DNA from 3 places in the Actinoplanes awajinensis subsp. mycoplanecinus genome. Region 1 is predicted to be linked to each of the others. Evidence: riboswitches for the same ligand, from Rfam matches in the RefSeq annotation. Region 1 holds a riboswitch; each other region holds the start of a gene.
What was found. Region 1 has a riboswitch for cobalamin ahead of ADL15_RS47020 (VWA domain-containing protein). Riboswitches for the same ligand answer to the same signal wherever they lie in the genome.
Positions count from the first base shown of each region.

Region 2: another riboswitch for cobalamin. It lies ahead of ADL15_RS17250 (ribonucleoside-diphosphate reductase subunit alpha); the one in region 1 lies ahead of ADL15_RS47020 (VWA domain-containing protein).
Region 3: another riboswitch for cobalamin. It lies ahead of cobN (cobaltochelatase subunit CobN); the one in region 1 lies ahead of ADL15_RS47020 (VWA domain-containing protein).

Region 1 is NZ_LLZH01000334.1:35,050-41,580, reverse strand. Features, by position in the region: cobalamin riboswitch at 817-995, shown strand; gene ADL15_RS47020 (VWA domain-containing protein) at 986-3,193, shown strand; gene cobO (cob(I)yrinic acid a,c-diamide adenosyltransferase) at 3,412-4,011, shown strand; gene ADL15_RS47010 (cobyrinate a,c-diamide synthase) at 4,005-5,363, shown strand; gene ADL15_RS47005 (cobalamin biosynthesis protein) at 5,360-5,821, shown strand; gene ADL15_RS47000 (glutamate--cysteine ligase family protein) at 5,892-6,531, opposite strand, start outside.
Region 2 is NZ_LLZH01000134.1:44,797-51,327, reverse strand. Features, by position in the region: gene ADL15_RS17250 (ribonucleoside-diphosphate reductase subunit alpha) at 1-1,746, opposite strand, end outside; cobalamin riboswitch at 1,880-2,088, opposite strand; gene ADL15_RS17245 (glycoside hydrolase family 16 protein) at 2,218-3,417, opposite strand; gene ADL15_RS17240 (sugar isomerase domain-containing protein) at 3,515-4,267, opposite strand; gene ADL15_RS17235 (MurR/RpiR family transcriptional regulator) at 4,264-5,190, opposite strand; gene ADL15_RS17230 (N-acetylglucosamine kinase) at 5,260-6,201, shown strand.
Region 3 is NZ_LLZH01000002.1:39,201-45,731, reverse strand. Features, by position in the region: gene cobN (cobaltochelatase subunit CobN) at 1-2,132, opposite strand, end outside; cobalamin riboswitch at 2,170-2,311, opposite strand; gene ADL15_RS01380 (precorrin-3B synthase) at 2,388-3,614, shown strand; gene ADL15_RS01375 (precorrin-8X methylmutase) at 3,614-4,231, shown strand; gene ADL15_RS01370 (precorrin-2 C(20)-methyltransferase) at 4,228-5,766, shown strand; gene ADL15_RS01365 (cellulase family glycosylhydrolase) at 5,950-6,531, shown strand, end outside.

The sequences.
Region 1 (6,531 bases):
CCGCACGCTCGGACCGCCCGCACGCTCGGACCGCCCGCACGCTCGGACCGCCCGCACGCTCGGTGTTCCCGGCTGGTGCTCAGGGGTGCCTCCCCGCCCCCGAGGCACCCCTGAGCACCAGCCGGGAACCGGAACGCACGCTGGATCGGTGAGCGCGCTGCGACCGGGGGTCGTTCACGTGGTGACGGGCGCACCCGGCACCGGCCGGCGAGCGTGAGCCCATACGCCAGCATCAAGTTTGATCATGGGCGGCGCCCGGGTTGCCAAGGCCGACGATGGAGCCTGCCGTTCGCTGACTTTCGCGGGGGCGGGCCGGGATTTCCTTGCGGGCTAAGTGGTTCCGGTCGCAAACAGCCCATCAAGATCAACTTAGGCTGAGCGGTATTGGGGCTGGTTGTGGCGGCCGTTATGGCGGGGTTGAGGGGCCGGCTGGTGCTGGTGGTCGTATGAACGGGCCGGATGGGGCCGTCAGGGCCGGCCGGGGCGCGGTGACGGGTGTGTCTGGTGTCAGGGAGTGCGGATTGCTGCGGATCCGTGCCGCCCTGAGTGGGCCGGACCGGGGCACCCGCCGGGAGCGGCGGTGCACCCTGCGGGACGACCGCGCCGGGTTGCCGTCGGTGCCGGCGCAGCGGACGGCGACCGCAGGCTGTGCCGCCTGGCGAGCGGCCCTGAGTACCCGCTGCCCCGAGGGCGTTGCCAGTTGTGTGGGGAGTTGGGGTGCGGAGCGCGCCGAAAGTCCCCACGCTGGGTGGTGGAAGGCTCCGCACTGAGGGTTCGGTCACGGTGGGCTGGTTTGACGGGTGGGTGGGCGGTAGGAAAGATTGATTGTCGAGCGGTAGCGGAGGAACCCGGTGTGAATCCGGGACGGTCCCGCCACTGTGACCGGGGAGCGACCCGCTGACGCGCGGCACGCCACGGCCCTGACCGGGCCGGAAGGCGAGCGGGGAACGGCGATCCGGAAGCCAGGAGACTCCGGCCGCTCGTGATGACCGACACGCGGGCGTGGACACCCGCCGGGAGGGAACCCCCTGTGACGACTCCGTACCCGTTCTCGGCCGTGGTCGGCCTTGACGACCTGCGCCTCGCCCTGCTGCTGACCTCGGTGTCGCCGGCGGTCGGCGGGGTTCTGGTGCGCGGCGAGAAGGGCACCGCGAAGAGCACCGTGGTGCGTGCCGTGGCGAGCCTGCTGCCCCCGGTCACCGTGGTGCGCGGCTGCCGGTTCGCCTGCGACCCGGCCGCTCCCGACCCGCAGTGCCCGGACGGGCCGCACCCCGCCGACACCCCGGCCACGCACCGCCCCGCGACGCTCGTCGAGCTGCCGGTCGGCGCGACCGAGGACCGGGTGGTCGGCACCCTGGACATCCAGCGCGCGCTCGCCGACGGGGTCAAGGCCTACGAGCCGGGGCTGCTCGCCGCCGCGCACCGCGGGGTGCTCTACGTCGACGAGGTCAACCTGCTTCCCGACCACCTGGTCGACCTGCTGCTGGACGCGGCCGCGATGGGCCGCGCGCACGTCGAGCGGGACGGCGTGTCGGTCAAGCACGCGGCCCGGTTCCTGCTGGTCGGCACGATGAACCCGGAGGAGGGCGAGCCGCGGCCGCAGCTGGTCGACCGGTTCGGCCTGGTGGTCACGGTGGCCGCGCCGCGCGACGCGCGGCTGCGGGCCGAGGTGGTGCGGCGGCGGCTGGCGTACGAGGCGGACCCGGCCGGGTTCGCGCAGCGGTTCGCCGGCGACGAGCGGGAGTACGCGGCCCGGATCGCGGCGGCCCGCGCGGTGCTGCCCTCGGTGCAGCTGCCGGACGCCGAGCTGGACCGGATCGCCCGGGTGTGCCTCGCGTACGGGGTGGACGGGATGCGGGCCGACATCGTGGTGGCGCGGTGCGCGGTGGCGCTCGCGGCGTGGAGCGGGCGGGACGTGGTGACCGCCGACGACGTGCGGGACGCGGCCCGGCTGGCGCTGCCGCACCGCCGCCGGACCGATCCGCTGGACCCGCCGGGTACCGATGAGGAGAAGCTGGACCAGGCCCTCGAGGACGCCGAGCGGCAGGCCCAGCAGGAGGCGGCGGAGCAGGATCCGGCGCCGGACGACGGTGACGACGATGATCCGTCGCCGGGCGGTGGCCCTGCGCCGGACGGCGGTGGCCCTGGCCCGGATGGCGGTGGCCCTGGCCCGGATGGCGGTGGCCCTGGCCCGGATGGCGGTGGACCGGGCAGCGGCACGGACGGCGGGGGCGTTGCTCCGGACGGGGGCGACGCAGGCACCCCGCCGGACGGCGTGACCCCGCAGCCGAAGGCTTCCGCGCCGCCCGCTCAGGCGGGGCAGGCGTTCCGGCCGCGCGCTCTGCGGATCACCGCACGCGGTGAGGGCGGGCACACCGGCAAACGGTCGCCGGCCTATGCGCGTCGCGGCCGGGTGATCGGCTCGCGGAAACCGGTGGGCAAGCTCGCCGGCGCCCCGCACCTGCCGGCCACCCTGCGCGCCGCCCTGCACCGCACCGCACTCGCCGGCCCGCTCGCCCGGCCCACGACCCCGGCCGCCGGAGAAGCACGGGCCGCTGGGGAAGTGCGGGCCGCGGTGATGGGTGTGCAGGCGCGTGATCTGCGGGAGGCGATCCACGTCGGGCGGGAGGCGAACCTGGTGCTGTTCGTGGTGGACGCGTCCGGGTCGATGGCCGCCCGCAAGCGGATGACCCTGGTCAAGACGGCGGTGCTCTCGCTGTTGCGGGACGCCTACCAGCGCCGGGACCGGATCGGGATGATCACGTTCCGGGGCGCGGACGCCGACGTGGTGCTGCCGCCGACGTCCAGCCACGAGGTCGGGGTCATGCGGCTCGCCGCGCTGCGCACCGGTGGCCGCACGCCCCTAGCCGCCGGCCTGCGCGCCGCGGCGCGGACCATCGCCACCGAGCGCCGCCGCGATCCGCGCCGTCGCCCGCTGCTGATCGTGGTCACCGACGGGCGGGCCACCAGCGGGCCGGACCCGCTGCTGCTGGTGCCGGCGCTGGCCGGGGTGGCCACGGTCGTCGTCGACTGCGAGTCCGGCCCGATCCGGCTGGGCCTGGCGCGCAAGCTGGCCGGTGCGCTGCAGGCCGACGTGCTCCCGCTCGACCAGCTCGAAGCGGCGACCGGCGGGAGCCGCCCGGCAGCAGCCGCGGCAGCGCCGGCCGACCGGGCCTACCGCCGAGCCGCCTGACAACGAGCGGGCCGCCGGAAAAGCGCCGCAGAAAAGGCGGCCGGAACGGGCCGCAGGAAGAGCTGCGCGGGCGCGCCAGGCGAGTGAGCTGCCGCTACCCCGGGGCGGTCACGCGGTGACCACCGGATTCAGCCCGGCGGTCGCCGGGCGGTCGGGAGCGGGCCGGGCCTCCCGTTCAGCGGAGGACTGTGCACAGGTCGTACCAGAAGGGGTTTTTGATGCCGCAGGGAAAAGTGACCACCGTGCCCGACGACGGTCTGACGACGCGGCAACGCCGGCGTCAGGCGGTCTTCGCCGTGCACACCGGGCCGGGCAAGGGCAAGTCGACCGCCGCGTTCGGGATGGCGCTGCGGGCCTGGAGCGCGGGCTGGCCGATCGGGGTGTTCCAGTTCGTCAAGTCGCAGAAGTGGAAGGTCGGCGAGGAGACCGCGCTCAAGGCCCTCGACGGCGTCAACGGCACGCCGGTGACCTGGCACAAGATGGGTGAGGGCTGGTCCTGGATCCAGCGCGCCGGCACCGAGCGGGATCACGCCGCCGAGGCCGCCGAGGGATGGGCGCAGATCAAGCGGGACCTGGCCGCCGAGACCTACACGTTCTATGTGCTGGACGAGTTCACCTACCCGATGAAGTGGGGCTGGGTGGACGTCGCCGAGGTGATCCAGGTGCTGAACGACCGACCCGGCACCCAGCACGTGGTGATCACCGGGCGGGACGCGCACCCGGACCTGATCGAGGCCGCCGACCTGGTCACCGAGATGACCAAGGTCAAGCACCCGATGGACGCCGGCCGCAAGGGTCAGCAGGGCATCGAATGGTGACGATCCCGCGGGTGGTGATCGCCGCGCCGGCGTCCGGGCACGGCAAGACCACGGTGGCCACCGGGCTGCTCGCCGCGTTCGCCCGGCGCGGGGTGCCGGTGGCGCCGTTCAAGGTCGGCCCGGACTACATCGACCCGGGCTACCACGCCCTGGCGGCCGGCCGTCCCGGACGGAACCTGGACCCGGTGATGGTCGGCGAGGACCTGATCGGGCCGCTGTTCGCGCACGGCTCGCAGGGCGCCGAGCTGGCCGTCATCGAGGGCGTGATGGGCCTCTACGACGGCCGCACCGGCGCCGGCGAGACCGGGTCGACCGCGCAGGTCGCGCAGCTGCTCGGCGCGCCGGTGCTGCTGGTCGTGGACGCCGCCGCGCAGGGCCGGTCGGTGGCCGCGCTGGTGCACGGCTTCCGCAGCTTCGGCACCGTCCGGCTGGCCGGGGTGATCCTCAACCGGGTCGGCTCGGAACGGCACGAGCAGATCCTCCGGGACGCCTGCGAGGAGGTCGGCACCCCGGTGCTCGGTGCGCTGCGCCGGGCCGACGCGGTCGCCGCGCCCAGCCGGCACCTCGGTCTGGTGCCGGCCGCGGAACGCCGCGCCGAGGCCCTCGCGTCGGTGGACGCGCTGGCCACGCTGGTCGCCGGCGCGATCGACCTGGACGCGGTGGCCGCTGTCGCCCGTTCGGCGCCGCCGCTGCACGCCACGCCGTGGACCCCCGAAGCGGAGAATCCGGTGCCGGGCCGTCCGACGGTCGCGCTCGCCGGTGGTCCGGCTTTCAGTTTCGCGTACGCCGAGACCGCCGAACTCCTGTCCGGTGCCGGCGCCGAGGTGATCACCGTCGACCCGCTGCGGGACGCCACCCTGCCGGAGGGCACCCGGGCGCTGGTGGTCGGCGGCGGGTTCCCCGAGGTGTACGCGGCCGAGCTCTCCGCCAACGAGCCGCTCCGGGAGTCGGTCCGGGCACTCGCCGCGGCCGGTCACCCGATCACCGCGGAGTGCGCCGGCCTGCTCTGGCTGTGCCGCACCCTGGACGGCGCCCCGATGTGCGGCGTGCTGGACGCGGACGCGGCGATGACACCGACCCTGACGCTGGGCTACCGGGACGCGGTCGCGCTGACCGACAGCCCCCTCGCCGAGGCCGGCACCCGGGTGACCGGGCACGAGTTCCACCGGACCGCCGTGCATCCGCGCTCCGGGCTGCTGCTGTCGCCGGCCGGGGGAGCGGCGTGGGCGTGGCGGGGCGCCGACCCGGAGGGGTTCGCGTCGGGCGGTGTCCACGCGTCCTATCTGCACCTGCACTGGGCCGGGCAGCGCGGGATCGCGTCCCGGCTGGTCCGCGCGGCCGCCGCGGGGTGATCGCGGTCGGGCTCGGCGCGCGGGCCGGCACCGGGACGGCGGCGCTGGCGGCGGCGGTCCGGGCCGCCCTGGTCGCGGCCGATGTGGACCGGGCCGAGGTGACCGTGCTGGCCACCCTGGACCGGCGGGCGGCCGAACCGGCCGTACTCGCGCTCGCCGCGGAGTCCGGCTGGCGTCTGGTCGCCTACACGGCGGCGCAGCTCGCCGCTTTCACCGCGGCGCAGCTCGCCGTGGTGCCGGCGCCCGGCGAGAACGCGGCGCCGCCGCCCGGCGAGAACGCGGCGCCGGCGCCCGGGGCGAGCGCGATCGTGGCGGCCGCGGTCGGCACCCCGAGCGTCGCCGAGGCGGCCGCGCTGCTCGCCGCCGGGCCGGGCGCCTCCCTCGTGCTGCGGAAGCGGATCTTCGATGTCGTGACCGTTGCCATCGCCCGGGGGAACCTGGCCACCGGCGTGAACTGACAGCGGAGCCCGGCCGGTGCGCCGGCTGCGGCTTCCCCGCCGTCGCTGACCCGCCGGCCCCGCCCCGGGATCAGCCCGCCACCGGCCACTCGTGCACGGGGATGTTCTCGTGCATGAGTGGCAGGTACCGCCGGACCATCTCGTGCAGCGCCCGCTGCCGGTCCATCCCCTGCTTCTCCAGCTCGTGCAGCGTCTCCACCTGCCATGACGCCCCGTTGCGCTGACGCAGGCAGCGCTGCTCGACGATGCCCAGCAGCCGGTCGCGCTGGGCCGGCGACACACCCCACCGGTCCAGCCCGTCGGCGGCCTGTGGCAGCAGCCGGCGCAGCACCAGCTCGGTCACCGGCACCGTGCCGGCACCCGGCCAGAACACGCTGGCGTCGATGCCGTGCCGGGCGCAGGCGTGGAAGTTCTCCTCGGCGGCGCGGAAGCTCAGCTGGGTCCAGACCGGCCGTTCCGCCTCGGCCAGGCTGCGGGCCAGGCCGTAGTAGAACGCGGCGTTCGCGATGGTGTCGGCGACCGTCGGGCCGGCCGGCATGACCCGGTTCTCCACCCGCAGGTGCGGGCGGCCGTCGACGACCGCGTAGATCGGCCGGTTCCACCGGTACACCGTGCCGTTGTGCAGGCGCAACTCGCTGAGCTCGGGGATCTCGCCGCGTTCCAGGATGTCCGCGGGGTCGTTCTCGTCGCAGATCGGCAGCAGCGCCGGG
Region 2 (6,531 bases), on a different contig from region 1:
GGCGCCCCACAGCTCGGGGTGCAGGTCACCCTTGGCCGCGCGGGTCTCCGGGTACGACGGGTGCGCGCCGAACTGCTCGGCGAGCGTCGCCGACGCCTCCAGCGCGGTCAGGAAGATCTCCTCCTGCACCCGGGTGGACAGCTCCTTGGCCTCGGCCGAGTCGAACGGCAGCCGCAGCGTGAAGAACGCGTCCTGCAGGCCCATCAGGCCGAGGCCGACCGGGCGCCAGCGCGGGTTCGACGCCGCCGCCTGCTCGGACGGGTAGTAGTTGATGTCGATGACCCGGTCCAGGAACGTCACCGCGGTACGCACCGTCGCGCGCAGCTTCTCCCAGTCCACGCCGTCGGCGGTGGTGTGCTCGCCCAGGTTGATCGAGCCGAGGTTGCAGACCGCGGTCTCGGCGTCCGAGTTCACCTCGAGGATCTCGGTGCACAGGTTCGACAGGTGGATGGTGTTGCCCGGCGCGCCGGTCTGGTTCGACAGCGCGTTCGAGCGGTCCTTGAACGTCATCCAGCCGTTGCCGGTCTGCGCGAGGGTGCGCATCATCCGGCCGTACAGGTCGCGGGCCTTGACCGTCTTGACGGCCTTCTTCTCCGCGTTCCGGTACGCCTCGGTGAACTCGTCACCGAAGAGGTCCGGCAGCTCGGGGGCGTCGGACGGGTCGATCAGCGACCAGTCGCCGTCGGCCTCGACCCGGCGCATGAACTCGTCCGGGATCCAGTTGGCCAGGTTCAGGTTGTGGGTACGCCGGGACTCCTCACCGGTGTTGTCCCGCAGCTCCAGGAACTCCTCCACGTCCGGGTGCCACGGCTCCAGGTAGACACAGGCCGCGCCCTTGCGCCGGCCGCCCTGGTTGACCGCGGCCACACCCGCGTCGAGGGTCTTCAGGAACGGCACGATCCCGTTCGACTTGCCGTTCGTGCCGCGGATCAGCGCGCCCCGGCCCCGGACCCGCGACCAGGCGATCCCGATCCCGCCGGAGAACTTCGACAGCTTCGCGACCTGGTGGTACCGCTCGTAGATCGAGTCCAGCTCGTCCTTGGGCGAGTCGACCAGGAAGCACGACGACATCTGGGTGTGCGTGGTGCCCGAGTTGAACAGGGTCGGCGAGCTGGGCAGGTACGCCAGCGACGACATCAGCCGGTAGAAGCCGATCGCCTCGTCGACGGTCTGCGACAGCCCGCAGGCGACCCGGAGCAGCCAGTACTGCGGTGTCTCGATCGGGACCCGCTTGGTCGGGTGCCGCAGCAGGTAGCGGTCGGCCACCGTGCGCAGCCCGAAGTACTCGAAGCGGAGGTCGTTGCCGAGGTCGATCGCATTGTTCAATTTGTCTTTGAATTTCATGACAAATTCGAGAGTGCTCTCGCTGATCAGGCCCTGCTGGTGGCCGAGCGCGATCGACTCGCTGAACGTGGTGACGCCCTGCTCGCCGACCTCCTCGGAGACCAGGTCGATCAGCAGCCGGGCGGCCAGCCGGGAGTACTGCGGCTCCTCGCCGATCAGCTCGGCGGCGGTCTGGATGGAGAGCTTGTCCAGTTCCTCGGTGGTGGCGCCGTCGTACAGGCCACTGATGGTCTTGGTGGCGACCCGCAGCGGGTCGACCTCGTCGAGGCCGGTGATCCAGCGCTCGACCGCCGTAACGATCTTGTTGACGTCGACGGGAGCCAGCTCACCGTTGCGCTTGCGCACCTGCATCACGTGCCGGCGCTGTCCCGGCACGGTGGTCTTCTCCGGCGTGAGCGTCATAGCCCTCTTCCCTCGCGAGTCAACACGGTCTCCGACCGCGCGCAGGAAGACACCATCGACCCCTCCGGGCGCAAACGCGCACAGAGATCCCTTGGCGTCGGCCGTCCCGCGCGGCGTTCGACCACCACACACGTGTGCGTGCGGCGCGCTGGCAGGTCTTCGGACTCGTGGGCGCACTGCTCGTGCCTACCGGCCATCGCTTCCCGGACCTGACGGCCCAGTGCTTGGTTGACGGCTTTCGTTCCCACTCACCGCTGCGGGGCAGTCCCGGTCTCGCACCGGGTTCCCTGTTGCCTCGACACACCCGCGAGGGCATCCCGAACCAGCTGCGATCGACACTATATATGGGTGCCGCACCATGATCGCAACGCCACATGGTGTGTCGGATCAGTCACCCGAGAAGGCAGAAAATGATCTCTAACGGATTACCGGCGGGGTGCTCGCGCACCCCGCCGGCTCATTCACAACAGGTCAGCAGGTGCCGAGATCCTGCCACTGCTCGGTCCAGCCGGGCTCCGAGCCCTGCGTCCAGTACCTGGCCTTCCACAGGTGTTTGCCCTGACCCGACGCCGGGCCGCTGGGGTCGCCGTACCGGCTCTTCTCGTGCTTCACCAGGGCACCGCCGAGATAGACACTGCCGAATGCCCATTCCGGCGCGTTCGAGCAACTGGTGGCCGGCGGCTGTGACGTCGGTGACGATGTGGGCGACGACGTAGGTGACACGGTCGGCGAACTCGTCGGGTTGGTCGGGGTCGAGCAGGTGCCCGACGAGCCCACCGTGTCGAGGAAGCCGGTGCCACCGGTCCGGTATCCGGCCGCCTGCGAGCTGACCTGAGCCGGTGACAGCACCTGGTTCTTCGCGAACAGCGTCCAGTCGATCTGCTGGACGTACGTGCTCTTGCCGCCGGTGTGCGCGGCGAGGTCGATGAACCACAGGTTCCAGTTGATGGTCATCGTCTGCCGCGGGAAGAACTTCCCGCCGTGGTCGCCGACCTGCACGCCGTCGATGAAGTAGACGACGTGACCGTTCGCCACCTGCGCCACCACGTCGTGCCAGCCGTCCAGGCTGGACCGCTGCTCGGAGTGCAGGTTGTCGGCGAACCAGGGGTCATTCCGGTACGTGTACCAGGTCGTCTGGTAGTTGATCGGCCCGGTCTCGCCCCAGCCGCCGTTCGGCAGGTACTCGGAGAAGTCCAGCTCGCTGTAGGTCGGGTCGAGATCACCGTTCAGCGGGCTGATCGTGAAGAACGTCTCGTTGATGTGGTCGCCGTCCGGCCCGCTGGCCGGCGCGTCGGTGAACTTGATCCGGCTGGCGTAGGTGCCCTCCAGGAACCGCTTCTGTGTCGAGTAGAGCTCGGCGTGCCCGGTGCCCGCCGCGGTGCCGTCGGTGTACGCGGTGAGCTGAGCCACCTTGTCACCGTTCGCGGTCGGGAACGTGATGTTCGCGGGCGACCAGTTCGCCCCGGCCACACCGGGACCGCCCTGGTAACTGCGCGGCGTCCAGCCGTTCCCGGTCAGCGACGCGTCCGCGGACGAGCTGTAGTGGAAGTCGTCGAACAGGTAGCCACAGTCGGCGGCGGCCGCGGGGGTGCCGGCGCCGAAAGCGACGATGCCCGAAGCGGCCAGCACGGCCACGGCGAGACCAGCCAATCGACGTTTGTCAATGAACATGGATAGACTCCTCCTGTCGGAGAGGGGATTTTCGGGTCACCTGGCCGACGGAGTACCTTCGGGACCAGGTGGGTGCGTGCGTCAGCGGGCTCTCTTCCTATGCGGTACGCCGGATGCGCCCGGCGTACCGCGCCTCCAGTTCTGCGTTGTGCTCCTTGCCTCCCGGCACGTTGTCGGACAGGTAGACCGGCGGGGTGATCCCCGCCGCGAGCAGGTTCGCGACCACCTCGGTGACGATCTGCTGGGCCAGCAGCGCCGCGGTGATCGAGGAGAGCGCGCCGACCGCGCCACCGCCGGGCAGCGGCAGGGTGGCGTCGCCGTACGGCGCTCCGTTGTCCAGCACCACGTCCGCGATCTCGCCGAGCTTGCGCCCGCTCGGGTGCCGGGTGGCGACACCCGCCGAGTGCTCCGCCGACGTGATCGCCACCAGCGGATGCCCCCGCTCCTTGACGAGCAGCGCCATCTCCACGACCGCGCCGTTGATCCCCGAGTTCGAGGCGATCACGAACGCGTCGTCCGGCTTGATCGGCGCCAGGTCGTAGAGCCGGTGGGCGATCTCGGTGCCGCGCTCGACCATCGGGTCGGCGAGCGCCTCGATCGGGTCACCCCCGTAGAGCACGATGTCGCGCAGCGCGATCCGGTTCGTCGGGACCAGGCCACCGGCCCGGCCGGCGATCTCCATGGCCAGCGCCTCGGAGTGGCCGCAGCCGAAGGCCTGGATCACTCCGCCGTTGCGGACCGTCGTGGTGAGCAGCTCGGCGGCGCGCCGTTTCTCGTCGGCCTGGCCGGTGCCGACCCGGTCGACGGCGGCCCGGACCTGCTCCAGGAAGTCACTGCCGGTGAGGGTCACGGTTGTCCTTTCGTACGCCCACGCTTGCGGGTCGGGATCTTCTCGGGCAGCCGGTGTGCGTCGACGGCGCGGACGGTCAGCTCCAGCGCTTCGGCGGTCCGCTCGTACGTGCGCTGAGCGACCGCCACGTAGATCAGGTCCAGGATCAGCAGCTGGGAGTGCAGCGCGGAGAGCGCGGCCAGCCGGAACGTGGTCTCCTGCACCGAGGTGGTGAACACCACGTCGGCCACCTCAGCGAGCGGCGACCGACCGAAACTGGTCACCGCGACGGTGAGCGCGCCGTGGTCCGCGGCCTCGGCCAGGGTCTCGATCACCTCACGGGTACGCCCGGAGTGCGACAACCCGATCGCCACGTCACCGGGCAGCAGCAGGGCGGCGTTGGTGAGCGCGGTGTGCGAGTCCACCCGGTGCCAGACCGGCACCCGGATCCGCTCCAGCCGGAACGCCATCTCCCGCGCCGACGTGCCGCTGCTGCCCAGCCCGAAGATCTCCACCCGGCCGGCGCCGGCGATCGCGGCCGCGACCCGTTCGACGGCGGCCACGTCCAGGCCGGCCGCGGTGCTCTGAATCGCCCGGGTGTCGGCCGCGGTCACCACCCCGAGCACGTCGATGAGCGGATCGTCGGGCGAGATGTCACCACTGATGTCGGTTTCCCAGCGGGCCTGCTCGGCCCGGCCGGTCTCGGTGGCGATCGCCACGCGCAGGTTCGCGTACCCCTTGAAGCCCAGCGTGCGGCTGAACCGGGTGACCGTCGCCGTCGAGGTCCCGGACCGTTCGGCCAGGTCGACGATGCTGGCGTGCGCCGAGGTCTCCGGGTCGGCGAGAATCGTCTCGGCGATCCTCGCCAGCGCCTCGGGCATGCCCGCGCCCTCGATCCGCAGCCGTCCCAGCAGTCCGCCGCTTTCACCGGTCACTTCGGTCATCCTTTTCATCGAGTGCTGTTGCCGATGAAAATTACGACCGTCTTCACATCTAGTCAACAAGAAATATTCATGCTTCGATCTGTTGGCATGGAGCTGGCTCTGGGCATCGACGCGGGCGGGACGGGCACCCGGGCCGTCGTCGCCGAATCGCCGGACCACGCGGCGGGTCCGTGGCGGATCGTCGGGCGCGGAGCGGCTGGTCCCGGCAATCCGATCTCGGCGGGGCCGGCCGCGCTCCTCGAGATCGCCGCCGCGATCCGGCAGGCTCTGGGTCACCGTTCCCCCGCTTCGGTACGGGCGGCAGCGCTCGGCCTGTCCGGCACCAGCGCCCTCGACGACCCCCGCACCCGTGACCGATTTAGTCAGATGTGGACGGAGCTCGGGCTGACCTGCCCGATGACCGTGGTCGGCGACGTGCTCACCGCGTTCGTGGCCGGCACCCGGTCGCCGTCCGGCGCGGTGCTGATCGCCGGCACCGGCGCGGTCGCCGCCCGGATCGACCAGCTCGCGATCGTCCGGGTCGTCGACGGGCTCGGCTGGCTGCTCGGTGACGAGGGCTCCGGGCGGTGGCTGGGCCTGCGCGCGGTCCGAGCCGCGGCCCGCTCCTTCGACTCACCGTTCGCCACCCGGATCGCCGCGCACGCCGGCGTCACCTCCTGCGACGAGCTGGTGCGCTGGGCGCAGGCCCTGCCGCTGGACGCGATCGCCGCGCTGGCCCCGACGGTCTGCGCCGAGGCCCGGCACGGCGACCCGGACGCCACCGCGATCGTCACCGACGCGGTCCGCCGCCTGCTGCGCACCCTGGACAGCCTCGACTCCCCCGGCCCGGTCGTGCTGGCCGGCAGCCTGCTCACCGCCGACACCCCGATCCGCGACGCCCTGCTCACCACCCTGCGCGCCCGCGGCACCGAGGTCACGCTGGCCGGCGACCCCGCCGAAGCCGCCGCCCACCTGGCCGCCCGCACCCAGCCGGCCCCCAGAGGCGCCTCCCCAGCCCCAACACACCCCTGACAACCAGCCCCGGCCCCGAGCCCGGCTGGCTCCCAGGGGTGCCTCACCACCCCCGACACCCCCCTCACAACCAGCCGCCCACCCGGCGCCAGACCGCGGGCCTGGCACGGCATTCGGCTGGTGCTGACGGTCCCCTCACCACCCGCGAGACAGCCGCCAGCACCAGCCGAGCCCGCACGACCGCCGCCACCGCAACGCCGGGGCTGGTTGTTTCGCGGGTGTGAACACATCGTGGGCGTGACGGTATGAGCGGTTTGGGATACCCACATTCATGGATGTGAATGCAATTCTCTCCTCAGCGCCCCACCGGGCGTATCCCCCGCGACGAGG
Region 3 (6,531 bases), on a different contig from region 1:
AACGCGCGCGCCGTCGCCTCGACCGCGTCGGTCTCCGACGTCGACGCGTCCTCCGCCAGGCCCAGCGCCTCCCGCAACCCGGGCAGCGCGGCCACCTTCCCGGCCCACATCTGCCGGGCCCGGAGCATCGCCAGCACCAGGTTCACCCGGGCCTCGCCGACCGGGGCGGCGCCGAGCACGTGCAGCCCGTCCCGGATCTGCACGTCCTTGACCTCGCACAGCCAGCCGTCGATGTGCATGATGAAGTCGTCGAACTGCTCGTCGTCCGGCCGGTTCGCCAGGCCCAGGTCGTGGTCCATCTTCGCGGCCTGGATCAGCGTCCAGATCTGCGCCCGGATGGCCGGCAGTTTCGCCGGGTCGAGCGCCGCGATGTTGGCGTGCTCGTCGAGCAGCTGTTCGAGGCGGGCGATGTCACCGTACGACTCGGCCCGCGCCATCGGCGGGATCAGGTGGTCGACGAGGGTCGCGTGCGCGCGCCGCTTGGCCTGCGTGCCCTCACCCGGGTCGTTGACCAGGAACGGGTAGATCAGCGGCAGGTCACCGAGTGCCGCGTCGGTGCCGTCCGACGCGGACATCCCGACGTTCTTGCCGGGCAGCCACTCGAGGTTGCCGTGCTTGCCCACGTGCACCACGGCGTGCGCGCCGAAGTCGTCGGCCAGCCAGCGGTACGCGGCCAGGTAGTGGTGGCTCGGCGGCAGGTCCGGGTCGTGGTAGATGGCGACCGGGTTGGCGCCGAAACCGCGCGGCGGCTGCACCATCACCACGATGTTCTCGTCGCGCAGCGCGGCCAGCACGATGTCGCCGTCGTGGGTGTAGAGCTCGCCGGGCGGCGGTCCCCAGTGCTGCACGATCCGGTCGCGGAAGTCCTCCGGCAGCGTGTCGAAGAACGCCTGGTAGGACGCGCCGGAGATGCGCACCGGGTTGGCCGCCAGCTGCTCCTCGGTGAGCCAGTCCGGGTCCTGCCCGCCGGCCGCGATCAGCGTGTGGATCAGCCCGTCGCCGTCGTAGGAACCGAAGTCACCGATCCGGTAGCCCTGTCCGGCAAACGCCGCCAGCAGCGCCACCGTCGAGGCAGGGGTGTCCAGGCCGACCGCGTTGCCGATCCGCGAGTGCTTGGTCGGGTACGCCGACAGCATCACCGCGATCCGCCGCTCAGCCGGCGGGGTGTGCCGCAGCCGGGCGTGCGCGACCGCGATCCCGGCCACCCGCAGCGCCCGCTCCGGGTCGGCCACGTAGACCGACAGCCCGTCCCGGTCGATCTCCTTGAACGAGAACGGCACCGTGATGATCCGGCCGTCGAACTCCGGGATCGCGACCTGGGTCGCGGCGTCCAGCGGGCTCAGCCCGTCGTCGCTCGCCTGCCAGGTGGCCCGCGAGCTGGTCAGGCACAGCCCCTGCAGGATCGGCACGTCCAGGTCGGCCAGCACGCCGACGTCCCACGCCTCGTCGTCGCCGCCCGCGCCCGCCGTGGCCGGCTTGGTGCCGCCGGCCGCCAGCACCGTCACCACCAGCGCGTCCGCCTTGCGCAGCTCGGCCAGCAGCTCCGGCGCGGCGGTCCGCAGCGAGGCCGTGAAGATCGGCAGTGGGCGGGCGCCCTTGGCCTCGATCGCGTCGCAGAGCGCGTGCACGAACGCGGTGTTGCCGGCCATGTGGTGCGCGCGGTAATAGAGCACCGCGACGGTGGTCCGCACGTCGGCGGCCACTTCCGGCCGGGGCAGCAGGCCCCACTGCGGGCTCTCCACCGGCGGCGCGAAACCGTTGCCGGTGAGCAGCACGGTGTCGGAGAGGAAGTCGTGCAGCGCCACCAGGTTGTCCGCGCCGCCCTGTGCCAGGTAGGTGTGCGCGTCGGCGGCGATGCCGGCCGGGACCGAGGAGAGCTTCATCAGGTCGGCGTCGGGCAGCATCTCGCCGCCGAGCACGAGCACCGGGAGGTCGCCGCCGAGCAGCGCGTCCAGGCCCTCTTCCCAGGCCCGGCGGCCGCCGAGGATCCGGACCACGACCAGTTCGACCCCGTCGAGCAGGGCCGGCAGGTCGTCGACGGAGGTGCGGGCCGGGTTGGCCAGCCGCCAGGCCGAGCCGCTGGCTCGGGCACTGAGCAGGTCCGTGTCGGACGTCGACAGCAGCAGAAACACGCGTGCGCTCCCCTCGGGGTCCGCGCCCCGGGTAGTGGTGAGAAAACGGCGACCGGAGTTCCTGGCTCCCGGGCTCGGTGCAAGCCCGGTGACAGTGGCGGGACCGCGCCGGACTCGCACCGGCTTCCTCCGCGGCGTCGCCGCTCGATTTCGTCTGTTCCGGTACACGGTACTGGAGGCCCGGAACCGCTCCGGTTGTGATGCTGCCGACCCGAGGATGTGATCGCGCCGGAGCCCGCCCGTAGTATCCGGGCCGTGACACCCCTCCGTCAGTCCGACACCGACGCCTGCCCCGGCGCGCTGCGGCTGCATGCCGCCGCCGACGGGCTGCTGGCCCGGGTCCGGCTGCCCGGTGGCTCGCTGACCGGCGCTCAGCTGCGCTCGCTGAGCACGCTCGCCGCGGAGTTCGGCGACGGTCGCCTGGAGCTGACCTCCCGGGCGAACCTCCAGATCAGAGGCCTGAAGCAGGACCACGCGGAGACGTTGGCGGTCCGCTTGCGCGCCGCCGGTCTGCTGCCGTCGGCAAACCACGATTCGGTACGGAACATCGCCGCGCCGCCCCTCGCCGACATCGGCACCCGTCACCTGGTGACCGCCCTGGATGCCGCCCTGCTCGCCGAGCCGGCGCTCGTCGCGCTGCCCGGCAAGTTCCTGTTCGCGATCGGTCACGTGCCCCTCGCCGCGGACGTCGCCGCCGTGCCGGACGGCCCCGGGTTCGCGATCCGGTTCGCCGGCCACGACACCGGCCTGCGGGTGGCCGCCGGCCGGGTGGTGGCCACGCTGATCGCCGCCGCGCACGCGTTCCTGGCCGAGCGTGCGGCGCAGCGCGACGACCGGGCGGCCGGGGCGGCCTGGCGACTGCGGGAACTGGCCGACGGACCGGCGCGAGTCTCGGCCCGGGTCACCGCGGCGACCGGGGTGACCGCGGTGGACGTGCCCGCGGCGACGCCGGTCGAGACGGTGGAGCCGAGCGCCCTGGTCGGCGTCGTGACCGGGAATGGTCAGAGCGCTGCCGGCGCGTCGGTGCCGCTGGGCCGGCTCGAGAACGTACCGGCAAAGGTGTTGTCGGACGCGGAGCGTCTGGTTGTCACGCCGTGGCGTGGGGTCCTGGTGCCGGACCTCACCGAGGCCGCGGCCGCCGCCTGGACCGACCGGATGGCCGCGACCGGCCTGGTGGTCACCGCGACCTCGCGCTGGACCGGGGTGAGTGCCTGCGCGGGCCGGCCCGGATGCGCGAAATCGCTCGCCGACGTGCGGGCCGACGCCGAGAACGCGACCCGGTTCGTGGCCGGGCTGCCGGTGCACTGGGTCGGCTGCGCCCGGGCCTGCGGGAGCCCCGCGGGCCGGCACGTGCGGGTCGAGGCGACCGATTCCGGCTATGCCGTGAGCCGCCGGGACGACCCGGACACGGCAACGAGGACATTCCCGGCGACGAGCGACGCGGCGCTGGGCGAGACGGTGGCGGGGGCGAGGAGAGCCTGATGGAGTACGAGAAGGACGGCGCGGAGATCTACCGGCGGTCGTTCGCCACCATCCGGGCCGAGGCCGACCTGGCCGGGCTGCCCGAGGACGTCGCCCGGGTGGTGGTCCGGATGATCCACGCCTGCGGCATGGTCGACCTGGTGCGGGACGTGCGGTTCAGCCCCGGTGTGGCGACCGCGGCCCGCAAGGCGCTGCTCGGCGGCGCGCCGATCCTGTGCGACGCGCAGATGGTGGCCTCCGGCATCACCCGGTCCCGGCTGCCCGCCGCCAACGACGTGGTGTGCACACTGCGCGACCCGGCCGTACCGGAGATCGCCCGGACGATCGGGAACACCCGCAGCGCCGCGGCCATGGACCTCTGGGGTGACCGCCTCGGCGGCGCCGTGGTGGCCATCGGCAACGCGCCGACCGCGCTGTTCCGTCTGCTGGAGATGGTCGCGGCGGGCGCGCCGCGACCGGCCGCGGTGCTCGGCATCCCGGTGGGCTTCATCGGCGCGGCCGAGTCCAAGGACGCGCTGGCCGAGTCCGGACTGGAATACCTGATCGTGCGCGGGCGGCGGGGTGGCAGCGCGATGACCGCGGCCGCGGTGAACGCCCTGGCCCAGGAAGCGGAATGAGCAAGATGACGAACGACGTGCGCCCCGGCCGGCTCTACGGTGTCGGGCTCGGTCCCGGCGACCCGGAGCTGATCACGATCAAGGCGGCCCGGCTGATCGCGGCGGCCGACGTGATCGCCTACCACGCGGCGCGGCACGGTCGCAGCAACGCCCGCGCGATCGCGGCCGGTCACCTGCGGGCCGACCACGTCGAGGAAGCCCTGATCTACCCGGTGACCACCGAGACCACCGACCACCCCGGTGGCTATCAGGGCGCCATCGACGATTTCTACGAGCAGGCCGCGGCCCGGCTCGCCGCGCACCTGGACGCCGGGCGCGACGTGGTGGTGCTGGCCGAGGGCGACCCGTTCTTCTACGGCTCCTACATGCACATGCACAAGCGGCTCGCGCACCGCTACGAGACCGCGGTGGTACCCGGCGTGACCTCGGTGAGCGCGGCCTCGGCGGTGCTCGGGCGGCCGCTGATGGAACGCGACGAGGTGCTCACCGTGCTGCCCGGCACGCTGCCGCCGGACGAGCTGGCGCAGCGGCTGGCCGGCACCGACTCCGCCGCGGTGATGAAGCTGGGCCGGACGTTCGACGGCGTACGGTCGGCCCTGGAACAGGCCGGGCGGCTGGACGACGCGTTCTACGTGGAGCGCGCCACCATGGCCGAGCAGCGGGTCGGCCGGCTGGCCGAGGTGGACCCGGCGACCGTGCCGTATTTCTCGCTGGCCCTGCTGCCGAGCCCGGCGGCGACCGCGTTCGTCGACGGTCCCCCGGCGGAGTCGGCGGAGCAGCAGCCCGGCGGGGTGACGGTGGTCGGGCTGGGTCCCGGCGCGCGGGAGTGGCTCACCCCGGAGGCGCGGGCCGCGCTGGCCGGCGCCGACGACGTGGTCGGCTACACCACCTATGTGGATCGGGTGCCGGTGCGCCCGCGGCAGCGGCGGCACGCGTCCGACAACCGGGTCGAGGCCGAACGCGCCGCGTTCGCGCTGGACCTGGCGAAACAGGGCCGCCGCGTGGTGGTGGTGTCGTCCGGCGACCCGGGGGTGTTCGCGATGGCCGCCGCCGTGCTGGAGGTGGCCGAGGACCCGCAGTGGAAGGACGTACCGGTGCGGATCGTGCCGGGGCTGACCGCGGCGCAGGCGGTGGCCAGCCGGGCCGGCGCGCCGCTCGGGCACGACTTCTGCGTCATGTCGCTCTCCGACCGGCTCAAGCCGTGGTCGGTGATCGAGAAGCGGCTGGCCGGTGCGGCCGCCGCGGACCTGGTCATCGCGCTCTACAACCCGGCCTCGCAGACCCGCAAGGAGCAGCTGGTCCGGGCCCGGGAGCTGCTGCTGGAGCACCGGGCGGCGAGCACCCCGGTGGTGGTCGGCCGGGACGTCGGCGGGCCGGAGGAGTCGGTGCGGGTCACCACGCTGGGCGAGCTCGACCCGGCGACCGTCGACATGCGCTGCCTGCTGATCGTCGGCTCGTCGCAGACCCGGGCGGTGACCCGGGGCGACGGCGACACGGTCGTCTACACGCCGCGGCACTACCCGCAGCCCGCCTAGCCTGCGCACAGCCGTGGCCGACCATCGGCTACGAGCGGGGAAATGAAGCCGGTGCTTTTGTCCGCTCCCGAACCGCAACGGAGGGCAACCGCACTGCACGGCGAGTTGACTGACGGCGGTGCCGGCACAGCCGAATGAAGAGGGGCCACCCGAAAAGCACCTTCAGCAAAGGGCCCCCACCTGATGACTCGCCATGGTCGCCGCGCCGCTGTCCTGGCTTCCTCGCTGCTCCTGTCGGTGTTCGCACAGACCGGTGTGGCGTCGGCGGCGGCCAAGAGGCCCGCCCCCGCGCCGGCCGCGACGAAGAAGCCCGCCGCCAAGCCCCCCGCGAAGCCGGCCACCAAGCCGGTGGTGAAGCCCACGCCGTCGAAGGCCGCCGGCCCGGTCAAGGAGGCCGCGCCGACCCTGGCGAACCGGCTGGCCGCGGTGCGGACCGCCAAGACGATCAACTACTACCCGTCGAACGCGGGCTGGTCGGCGATGTGGACCCACTTCGACGCCGTGAAGATCGAGGCGGACCTGACCAAGGCCGCGGCGCTGGGCGCGGACACGGTCCGTGTGATCGTCTTCCCGACCGCGTTCGGCTACCCCACGCCGAAGGCCGACTACGCCACCAAGCTGAGCAAGTTCGTCAGCATCGCCGACGGCGAGGGGCTCTCGGTCAAGCTGACCCTCTTCGACTGGTGGGCCGGGTACTCGGACGCGGCCGGCAGCGCCGCGTGGGCGAAGGCCGTGCTCGCGCCGTACGCGAACGACCCGCGGGTG